DNA from 2 places in the Sphingomonas sp. Ant20 genome. Region 2 is predicted to be linked to the other one. Evidence: riboswitches for the same ligand, from Rfam matches in the RefSeq annotation. Region 2 holds a riboswitch; the other holds the start of a gene.

Region 1 (2,253 bases), on a different contig from region 2:
TTGGGTTTAGAGGAGTTTGGCGACTGTGCCAATGCACCTGACCTCCGTCATCCTGACGAAAGTCAGGACCCAGAGCCACGCGTAATGCGCTGCCTGGCCCTGGGTCCCGGGTCGAGCCCAGGATGAGACGCAGCTCGTTACCCCCGAACCACCTCGATCTCGTCGAACCGCTTCCACCGGTAGATCGCAAAACTCAGCACCCAGCATGCCACGAACAGCGCGATGATCGCAAAGCCCAGCCCGTTGAAATTCTCGCCCAGCGCCGAAGCGACGTCCCACACGCCCCCGCTGAGGCCCAGCTTCGACGCCAGCAGCGCGAGCGTTTCGATCCCGCCGATCGCGATCGCGACGATCGCCGAGATCAGCGTGATCGTGATGTTGTAATAGAGCTTGCGGATCGGCTTCACGAACGCCCATTCATACGCGCCGAGCATCACCACCCCGTCGGCACTGTCGACCAGTGCCATGCCCGTCGCGAACAGCACGGGCAGCACCAGCACCGTACCGATCGACAACCCGTCCGCCGCCTGGCTTGCAGACAGGCCGAGGATCGCGACTTCGGTCGCGGTGTCGAACCCCAGCCCGAACAGGAACCCGAGCGGCGCCATGTGCCAGCTGCGCGTGACCAGCCGGAACATCGGCCGGAACAGCCGTGCGAGCAGCCCGCGATTGCCAAGCAGCAGGTCGAGATCCTCCTCGACATAGCGCCCGCCGCCGCGGACATGGCCAAAGGTCCGCCACACCGATCGCAGGATGATCAGGTTCATCGCCGCAATCGTGAACAGGAACAGCGCGGATATCAGCGTCGCGATCACCCCGCCCGCCTGCTTGAACGCCTCGAACTGCGCCAGCGCACTCGCGGTCAGCGCGATGGCGACCGCGGCGATCAGGACGATCCCCGAATGGCCGACCGCGAACCAGAAGCCGACCCCAATCGGCCGCTGCCCGTCCTGCATCAGCTTGCGCGTCACATTGTCGATCGCCGCTATATGATCCGCGTCGACCGCATGGCGCAGGCCCAGCCCCCAGGCGAGCATCGCGGTACCCAGCATCAGCGGCTGCGCCTGGAACAGCGCGAACGCCCATCCCCAAGCGGCGATATTGGCCGCCACCAGCATCGCGAACATCCAGCCGATCCGGTGTCGCGTCGAACGACCGGCGGTCCGCCCGGTCATGATCTTGGTCATTGGCACATCCCCGGCGTCCGACGAGGACGGGGGCCTGCCGCGAACGACCGGGACGCGCGCCGACCGGACGCCATGAGCGGCCGGCATGCGTCGCCGATGCGGCCCCCGCCGCATGGTCGTCGCTCAGACGGCGTTCACCGTGCCTCGGCCACCCCCTGGACCGGGACAAGAGCGACCAGACGCCGGCAGGTCTCCTGGCTCGCGGGTCAAGGCTCGACGCACACCTTCCCAGGCCATCGGCCCAGTGGCTGCCCCCGTCGCAGGGGGCGCGTGCGTGTCGCTCGCCGCTTACAGTTGCAGGGACAGCTGCGGTCTTGGGGCGAACCCCGCACCGCATTCCCATTCAAGCCCCGAAGGGCACCGACGCGATCTGTGCGGATCCGGCTTGCGTCGGACCTGCGCCACAGGGCTAGCGCGTTTTGCCTGCGCTGACGACAGGATTTGCGTGCGGCGCGCCGCCGGACATGTCGTCCCATCTCACCGCAACGTCTGCCGCACCTCGTACGTTGATCGCGTAACCGACCGGCGTCCTGCCGGTCGCGGCGTTGCCCGCTTTCCGCCCCTCGGCATTCGTGCGAGCAGCGCAAGACCCTCATCGCCCCGCTGATCGGAGCCCGCATGCGCCCTCTCGTCCCCGTCGCCGACGCCCAGTCCCGCCTCTTCGCCATGGCGCGCGCGTCCCCGCCGAAACCGTGCCGCTGCGCTCGGCGATGGGCCGCTGGGCCGCGGAGGACATTCTCGCCCGCCGGACCCAGCCCGCGACCGACCTGTCGGCAATGGACGGCTATGCGATCCGCTACGCAGATCTGCCCGGGCCGTGGACGGTCATCGGCGAGAGCGCGGCCGGCCGCCCCTTCACCGGTTCAGTCGGCGCGGGACAGGCGACGCGCATCTTCACCGGCGCGGCGATGCCGGCGGGCGCCGACACGGTGCTCGTCCAGGAGGAAGCAGTGCGCGACGGCGACCGGCTGATGCTCGACGGCGAAGGCCCCGCCTTTGAAGGCCGCAACACGCGCCGCAAGGGGCTCGACTTCGCGACCGGCACCCGGCTGATCGGGGCCGGCGA
Region 2 (8,686 bases):
ATGATCCACGGCTTCCTCGTCAACAAGTTTCGCGGCGACCCCGCACTGTTCGACGACGGCTATCGCGCGATCGAGGCGCGGTCGGGCTGGCGCGGCTATGGCGTCATCCCCTGGCTGCCCGAGGCCGCCCGCCTGCCGAGCGAGGATGCGGTCATCCTCGAACGCGGGACCGGTCACGACCGGCAGGACGGCCAGGTCGTCATCGCCTGTCCGATCACCCCGCGCATCGCCAATTTCGACGATCTCGATCCGCTGCGGCTCGACCCCGGCGTCACGTTGGTCATGGTCGCGCCCGGCGAACCGATCCCCGACGCGACATGATCATCCTCGCCGGCTCCAAGGCGACGATCCCCGACCTCGCCTTTGTGCGCGCGCAGGGCTGGGACATCGACATCCACGCGCATCGCCGCCACGGCCGCCCGGTGCTCGGTCTTTGCGGCGGTTATCAGATGCTCGGCCGCAGCATCGCCGATCCGGACGGGCTGGAGGGTCCCGCCGGTATCGCCCCCGGGCTCGGCCTGCTCGACGTCACGACGATCCTGTCCCCCGCCAAGACGCTCGAGCGCGTCGCCGGCACCGCGATCGGCGCACGGTTCGACGGCTATGAGATCCATATCGGCGAAACCACCGGCCCCGACACCGCGCGCGCGCTGACGACCCGCGACGATGGCCGCCGCGACGGCGCGGTCAGTCCCGACGGGCTCGTCTCTGGCAGCTATGTCCACGGCCTGCTCGGCCTCGCGGATCAGCGTCGCGCCTGGCTCAGCCGGCTCGGTGTCGGTGCGGTCGGCCGACCATGGCGCGTCGATCGACGCCGCGCTCGATGCGATCGCCGAAACACTCGAACGCCATCTCGATATCGACGCGCTGATCGCGCTGTCGAAGCTCGCGGGCTCAGACGCGGCCGGCAATGGCTATCGCGACTAGCATCCCGGTCTCGACGAATTCGATCCCCGCGCCGTGGCAATCCCCCGATACGCCCCCGACCCGCCGGACCAGCCACCAGCCGAATAGCGCGATCAGTGCAGGGGCCCCTGCAACGGCATGCACAGGCACCCCTAAACACCCTGTTACGCACCCCCAAAAGACCAGATCGTGCACCCTGATCTTCCCTGCCACCATCCCTCCCAGCCCCGCCCTCCCCGGAGCAGCGGCACCCACCGCGCCCAGCATAACGGCCCGATCCGCGCGAGCATCGGGACGACGATCACGACCGCCCATCCCTGCGCGAAGACAGCATGCAGTAAGACAAGTTTTGCAAGGAGTTGCAGGGCGATCATCACAACGCCGAAGCTGCCGATATGCGGATCCGCCATCACCGCGATCAGCCTGTCGCGATCGCCATGCGCGGCACCCAGCCCGTCTGCCAGATCCGCCAGCCCATCCAGGTGCAAAGCCCCTGTAATCGCTACCCAAATTGTCAGCGCGGCGAGCGCACCGGTCCACGGATCGACCTGCGCGCCGACCCACCCCGCCGCCGCGACGACCACCCCCGATGCACGCCCCGACGACCGGATACCACCGGATCGCCGCAGCAAAATCCTCAGCGTCCGCAGCGACTTGCGGCATCGGCACGCGCGTCAGGAAGCCGAAGGCGACGATCAGCCGCGTCACGAAACCGGATCCGTCTGCAGCCCCACGATCTGCGCCGTCCGGTCCGGCCAGATCCGCAACGTAATCAACGCTGCATAGGGCAAATCGAACGCCCAGAGCTCGCGCAACCCGAACCCGCACAGTGATTTCAGCGCCGCCCGGATCGCCCCGCCATGTGTCACGATCAATGAGGTTTCAGATTTAAGATCTTCTATTGCATCGGCAATTCTCGCGACCAGATCGCTCCACCGTTCCCCACCCGGTGGCGGTGCACCATCCGGATCGTCCCAAAACGGCTGCAACGCCGCAGCGTCGATCTCCGCCGCAGCCAGCCCGTCCCAATCGCCGAAATCCAGCTCCCGCCACCGCGCATCGGTCGTTGGAGCCATCCCCCGCTCCCGCCCGATCGCATCCGCAATAGCCTGCGATCGCATGAGATCAGAACAGACGATCTGTTTGAAACCCAGTGACTTTACCCGCGCCACACAGGCCGCCAGCCCCCCCCGCCGTAACCGGGCTATCGGTCCGCCCCAGCATCCGCCCGGTCAGTTCAGGCGCACCATGCCGCAACAGGTGGAGCAGGACCGCCCCACTCACGCCACTGACACCCCCGCCTCGGCAAACGTCGCCATCCCGTCATGCGCCGCCAACGCCGACCGGATCACTCCCACCGCAACCGCCGCCCCGCTTCCCTCCCCCCAGCCGCATCCCAAGTCTCAGTAAAGGCTCGAGTTTCAGCGCTTGAAGCAATCGCTCATGCCCCGGCTCGGCCGAACAATGCCCGGCAATGCAATGCTCTGTAATGCTAGGATACGCCGCCGCGATCGGTGCGATCGCCGCCGACGAAATGAATCCGTCCAGCATCACCGGCACCCCCGCCAGCCGCGCCGCCACCACCGCGCCAGCGATCGCGACGATTTCACGCCCCCCCCACCCGCCGCAACGTCTCGAACGGCGTACGCGGGAAATCAGCATGCCGCGCAATCCCCGCCTCGACGACCGCGATTTTCCGCGCGATTCCCGCCACATCAACCCCCCGTCCCCCGGGCCAACCCAGTCGGCGGCGGTTCCGCCGTAACTGCGCAGACACAGTGCTGCGGCCGACGTAGAATTCCCGATCCCCATCTCACCCACGACGAGTATGTCGAGCCCAGGCACGACGACGTCGGCACCGATGTTGAGTGCGGCGAGCACGCGGCTTCGTCCATCGCCGGCCCCGTCGTGAAATCCGCCGTGGGGGTTTCCAGATCGATGTCAGCGATGACGAGTTCGAGCCCGACGGCATCCGCCAGCGCATTGATCGCCGCGCCCCCACGACGGAAATTCTCGACCATCTGTGCGGTCACGGAGACCGGGAAAGCGCTCACCCCGTGCACCGCAACGCCGTGATTTCCGGCGAAAATCGCCGCCCGCGCACGCTCGAACCGCGGCCGCTCGCGCCCCTGCCAGCCCGCCATGAAGACCGCGAGGTCTTCAAGTCGGCCGAGCGATCCGGGCGGCTTGGTCAACTGTGTTTGCCGCAGCGATGCGGCCCCTCGCGCGGCGTCGTCTGCCACGGGAAGGGCCTCCAGCGCCGCCTCGAACGCCGCGACCGTCGGGAACAGCGTCACTGCGCGACATAGCCGGCGGGGGGCGTCCGGGTGATGAAATGCCCCTTGATCCCCGCAGGCCACTGCCGAAACGGCACCTGCCCCTCCGAACTCTCCGCATGCAGCACGGCGTAATCGAGGATCGCCCGTGCCGCCTCCTCATCAGGCGTGAAGCGCCCCAGCACATAGCCGATCTTCGCGGGCCCGCGGACGTGGATGGTGCAGAAGTCCTGGCAGGCGAACAGGCACGGCATCGCCTGCACCGCAATCCCGGCATAGCGCGAATCACTCGCCTGGACCGCCTGCAATGCCGCGACGAGTCTCGCACCGCCGCGCATGCCCTCGGCATCGTCCTTCGCATCGGTGGACGCGCGGCAGGTGCTGCAGGCGACGACGGCCGCACCGTCTTCGGCGGGAACCAGTAGATTCGGCATTGAAACCCCATGACATACGCGCCCGCGGCACAGGCCGCAGGCTGGTTATGTCGTCGCGCGGGTTTACCCCCGTCCGCTCGGCGCACCCTGGCCGGACGAAAGACGACTGCGACGGGCAGGTCTCCTGGCTCACGGGTCACAGCCCTTCGCGCCGCCTTCTCGGGACCGGGATCCCAATGGCATGATGGCACGATGGCTCGCCGCTTACAGTTGCAGGGGCAGCCGGGGTTCTCCCCGTTCCCTTTTCATCCCCCGTCGCCGGGGAACCTGTCGCGGTCAGAGGGATAGGCCGGGCGAGCGGCCCGGGTCAATCGCCCTGCGCGCTGTCACGCGTCAGCGGTACCACGACCGGTACGCCCTCGATCGATCCGAACCACGCCCGAACACCATAGGTCTCACGCAGCCGCGCCGGCGTCAGCACTGCCGACGGCGCGCCGTCGGCGACGAGCCGGCCCGCGTCTAGCACGAGGATGCGATCGCAATAGCGTGCGGCGAGCCCCAGATCATGCAGGACGGCGATCACCAGGACACCCCGCGCGGCCTGCGCCCGCAGGATCTCCATGACTGCGATCTGATGCGCGGGATCGAGCGACGCGAGTGGCTCGTCGACGATCAGCGCCGGCGCCTCCACCGCGAGCGCCCTTGCCAGCAGGACGCGGGCCCGCTCGCCCCCCGAAATCTCGGTCGCGACACGCGCCGCAAGCGTGGTCACGTCCGCCGCCGCCATCGCACGGGCAATCGCGGCATGGTCGTCCCGTGAGATGCGGGACAGCGGTGCGAGATGGGGCAATCGGCCCAGCGCGACGAGACGTTCGACGCTCAGCGGCCAATGAAGATTTTGACCCTGCGGCAGATACGCGACCGTCTGCGCAATCTCGCGTCGCGAGCGCTCCGCCAGCGGAACGCGGTCGAGCAGGATCGCCCCCGTAGCGGGAACCAGCCCGAGCAGCGCCTGGACCAGCGTCGATTTGCCCGCCCCATTGGGGCCGACGATCCCGATGAGCGCGCCGCCCTCTGCCGCGAAGCTGACATCGTCGACCACGACCCGCCGTGCACGGCGGACGTTGAGGCGGTCCGCGGAGAGGGCTACCACAGCCGCCGCTCGCGCATGAGGTGGACGAGGAACACCGGCACGCCGAGAAACGCGGTGACGACCCCGAGCTTGAGTTCGTTCGACGTCGGGATCACCCGGACCAGCACGTCGGCAAAGGTGAGCAATGCGGCCCCGCCCAGTGCGGAGGGCAGCAGGATCGCCGACGGCGAACGATCTGTCATCGGCCGGACGAGATGCGGGACGATCAGGCCGATGAACCCGATCGCGCCCGATACCGCGACTGCGCCGCCGACCCCGATCGCCACCCCGACCAGCATCCGAACGCGCGTCCGACGCAGATCGACGCCGAGCGCGCGCGCGCCATCCTCGCCAAGCGTCAGCGCGTCGAGCGCATGGCTGTCCCAGGCGACCAGCACCATGCCGAGTGTGATACAGGGCAGCGCCAGCGCGACATGGCTGAACGACCGGTCTTCGAGCGACCCGAGCAACCAGGTCATGATCTCCATCGCCGCAAACGGGTTCGGGGACAGGTTGAGCGCAAGACTGACCCCCGCGACGGCCAGCGTTCCGACCGCGATCCCCGCGAGGATCAGTGACAAGGCGCTTTGCGACCCCGCCGACAGCACGAACAGCAACCCCAGCGCCGCGAACGCCCCGGCGATCGCCACAATCGGCAGCATCGCCGGGTAAAGCTCCGCCAGCCCGAAATACAGCGCGATCACCGCGCCCAGCGATGCGCCATTCGACGCACCCAGCACCGATGGCTCGGCCAACGGATTGCGCAGGAACCCCTGCAGCGCGGCACCCGAAAGCCCCAGCATCGCGCCGACCGCCAGCCCGAGGATCGCGCGCGGCAGACGAAGTTCGAACAGGATGGCGCGTTCGATCGGATCGCCCTGCCCGCTGAGCGCCCGCACGACATGCGCCAGCGGGATCGCCGCGCTACCCACCGCGACCGACGCGGCGCCGGCCAACAGCGCAAGCAGCGCGAGGCCACCGACCAATCGCGCACGCGTCACGCGTTCCATAGTGCCAGATCCCACCGCATCGATTTCCGCCTAGCGCATAAGCGGCCGCTGCGGCAGGGCTTTGCGCATGCGCGGCCGCCGTCTCCTGACCATCCTGATGATCGCCGCCGCCGGTGCACCTGCTCCGGCGGCAGCGCCTCGACCGCCGGCGCGTATCGTTTCGCTTAACCTATGCGCTGACCAGTATCTTCTGGCGCTGGCCGACCCCGCGCAGATCGTCGCGCTCACCCGGTTCGCGCGCGATCCGAACATGTCCGCAGCCGCCAACGCCGCGCGTACCATGCCAGTCAGCCGTGGCAGCGCCGAAGACGTGCTGATGCTCCGCCCCGATCTCGTGATCGCCTCGCCGTTCCGACGCCAGACGGTCACGGCCGTGCTGGCCGGACGGCACGTCGATACGCTCGATCTGCCCCCCGCGGACAGCTATGCCGCGATCGTGAGGCAAGTCCGTCAGGTTGCTGCCGCCATCGGGCACCCCGATCGCGGCGAAACGCTGATCCGCCGGATGGACACCGCGCTCGCACGATTGCCGCGCGCGCCGGGAGGTGGTCATACGGCGGCCTATTATCAGCGTCGGGGTTTCCTGACCGGCACCGGCACGCTCGTCGACGAATTGATGCAGCGTCTCGGGCTGGCCAATCTCGCGACCCGGCTCGGCAAACCGGCACTATCGCAACTGTCGCTCGAACAGATGGCGCTCGCACGCCCGGACTATCTCATAGTCGAAAGCGCCACCGACCACGTGACCGATCAGGGCACCGAAATGCTGCATCATCCGATTCTCGACGGGATTCCCCGTCTGCGCATCCCCGAGGCGTGGACCGTCTGCGGAGGTCCCGCCTATGTGCTGGCCGCGCAAAGCCTCGCGGCGCAGTTGCGCACGCCCCGTCCGGCTGGTCCTCGCCGCGACCGTTAGAACTCAACGCCGGCCTGGGCCTTGACCCCGCCCCGGAACGGATGCTTGACCTGCCCCATCTCGGTGACGAGATCCGCCGCGGCAATCAACGCCTCGGGCGCGTTGCGTCCCGTCGCCACGACATGCGTCATCGCCGGTCGCGCCGCGAACCCCGCAAGCACCTCGTCGAGTGGCAGATAGTCATAGCGCAGGACGATGTTGATCTCGTCGGCGATGACCATCGCATAGCTCGGGTCGAGGATCATTCGGCGGACCTCGTCCCACCCTTCGCGCGCCACGGCGATATCGCGGGCCCGATCCTGCGTATCCCAGGTAAAGCCCTCGCCCATCGGCTTGAACTCGACCAGATCGGGAAAGGCGTCAAAGATGACCTTCTCACCGGTCGTCATCGCACCCTTGACGAACTGTACGATCCCAACCTTTCGCCCGTGCCCCATCATCCGCACCGCCATGCCGAGCGCCGCGGTGGTCTTACCCTTGCCCGGCCCGGTGTGGACCATGAGCAGGCCCTTTTCGATCGTCTTGGCCGCGACGATCTTGTCCTGGACGACCTTCTTCTTGGCCATCCGCGCCGTGTGCTCCGCCTCGTTCCGCATCAGAATGCTGCCTTCACGCCGGCATAGGCGCCACGCCCCTGGCCAACATAGCTGAACACCTCCTCGTACCGCTCGTCGAACAGGTTTTCGACCCGACCGAAGACCGATAGCCGGGGGCGTCAGCTTGTACGCCGCGTTCAGGTTGACGAGGACATATTCCTGGAGCGAAACGCGGACAGGGACATAGCTCGGATCGGTATAGGCATCGTCCTGCTGCCGGCCATTATACCGGACGGTGAGGGTCGCCGAGGCGCTCTCGTCGCGGCTGAACGCAGTCATGTTGACGCTGCCGATATGGTTGGGGCGCCGGATCTCCACGCCCCCGTCCTCGCGCGCCTTCAGATAGGTATAGGCGAGGTCGAAGCGCAGCTGCGGAATCGGCTGGGCGGTGGCAAACACCTCGACGCCATGCTGCGTCGATCGCGTATTGCGGTTGCCGGGCGTCGCGACGAAGTCGGGGGCAGGATAGGTGGTAAAGATCTCGTTCGTCAGCCGACTGTCGAAATAGGTCGCGCCGATCGTCGCACGATCCCCCCCGAAAGCCTGTTCGACCCCGGCTTCCCACCCCTTTGACTTTTCCGGCTTGAGGTTGGGGTTGCCGATGTAACGACCGTCGGAATAGCCGAAGAGATCGAAATAGCCGGGGTTCTTCACGCCCGTCCCGTAGGCGCCGCGCACCCGCGTCCCGGTCGCGAACCGGTAGCTCGCCTGCGCGCGATAAGTGGTGGTGTCATCGAACCGGTTATTCTCGTCGCGCCGCACCGATCCGCCGATCGCGAGCGCATCGTCGACGACAACGTCATACTGGCCAACGAACCCGACATTGTCGGTATGCCGCCGTCCCGTAAAGACGAACTCCGAAGGAGCCGCGCTAAGCGTCTGGAACTCCTCGCGCTCGACATCGACCGCGGCGGTCAGCCGATGCCGGATGCTATCAGTGCCGAACCGGAAGGCGCTTTCGAACGATCCCTTGTACCGTCGTCCCTTGTTGCCAAAGCTCAAGGCATCGTCGGCCAGCGCCCGGCGTGTCGTATCGGCAAACTGGCCGCTGAGCGCATTCGTCCAGCGGCCATCCGCCAGCGCCAACTCCGCGCGGATGAGCCCGTAATGCGCCTCGACCGTGCTGCGCGCGCCTGGCGTATCGACGATCGTGCCGAACTGCGGGCCGCTCAATGCCGTGTCGTTGCTGTCGGCATCGGTATAGCTGTAGCGCCCGACGCCCGTGACCTTCAGCGTGTCGGTGGGCGACCAGCTGAGCTTGCCCGTCGCGCCGACGCTCTTCGCGCCAATGTCGCGCGATCCGCCCCGTGCGGTCGGCGTGCCGTCGGTGAGATAGGTCGAACTCGACAGCGCGTAGTCGAGATTGCCCGCTACGCCTGCGACCCGCGCGCCGCCCGAAAACGTGCCGAACGATCCCCCCTCGGCCCGCAGCGATACGCCCGGGGCTTCCGCGCCGCTGAGCGTGAGATACTGAAT

Evidence for each region. A riboswitch is a leader RNA that binds a small molecule or an ion and turns the genes downstream of it on or off. The one in region 2 is predicted to bind cobalamin.
Region 1: another riboswitch for cobalamin. It lies ahead of NI18_RS14845 (HoxN/HupN/NixA family nickel/cobalt transporter); the one in region 2 lies ahead of NI18_RS06115 (DUF1636 domain-containing protein).

Annotation. Positions count from the first base shown of each region.
Region 1 is NZ_JRVI01000128.1:1,878-4,130, forward strand. Features, by position in the region: gene NI18_RS14845 (HoxN/HupN/NixA family nickel/cobalt transporter) at 138-1,127, opposite strand; cobalamin riboswitch at 1,354-1,567, opposite strand; partial or broken gene NI18_RS14850 (molybdopterin molybdenumtransferase MoeA) at 1,806-2,253, shown strand, end outside.
Region 2 is NZ_JRVI01000029.1:49,051-57,736, reverse strand. Features, by position in the region: partial or broken gene NI18_RS06135 (cobyric acid synthase) at 1-927, shown strand, start outside; gene NI18_RS27845 (adenosylcobinamide-GDP ribazoletransferase) at 895-1,122, opposite strand; gene NI18_RS27840 (adenosylcobinamide-GDP ribazoletransferase) at 1,071-1,490, opposite strand; partial or broken gene NI18_RS06125 (histidine phosphatase family protein) at 1,611-2,130, opposite strand; partial or broken gene cobT (nicotinate-nucleotide--dimethylbenzimidazole phosphoribosyltransferase) at 2,187-3,203, opposite strand; gene NI18_RS06115 (DUF1636 domain-containing protein) at 3,200-3,616, opposite strand; cobalamin riboswitch at 3,713-3,902, opposite strand; gene NI18_RS06110 (ABC transporter ATP-binding protein) at 3,924-4,709, opposite strand; gene NI18_RS06105 (iron ABC transporter permease) at 4,703-5,698, opposite strand; gene NI18_RS06100 (ABC transporter substrate-binding protein) at 5,796-6,614, shown strand; gene cobO (cob(I)yrinic acid a,c-diamide adenosyltransferase) at 6,611-7,216, opposite strand; partial or broken gene NI18_RS06090 (TonB-dependent receptor) at 7,388-8,686, opposite strand, start outside.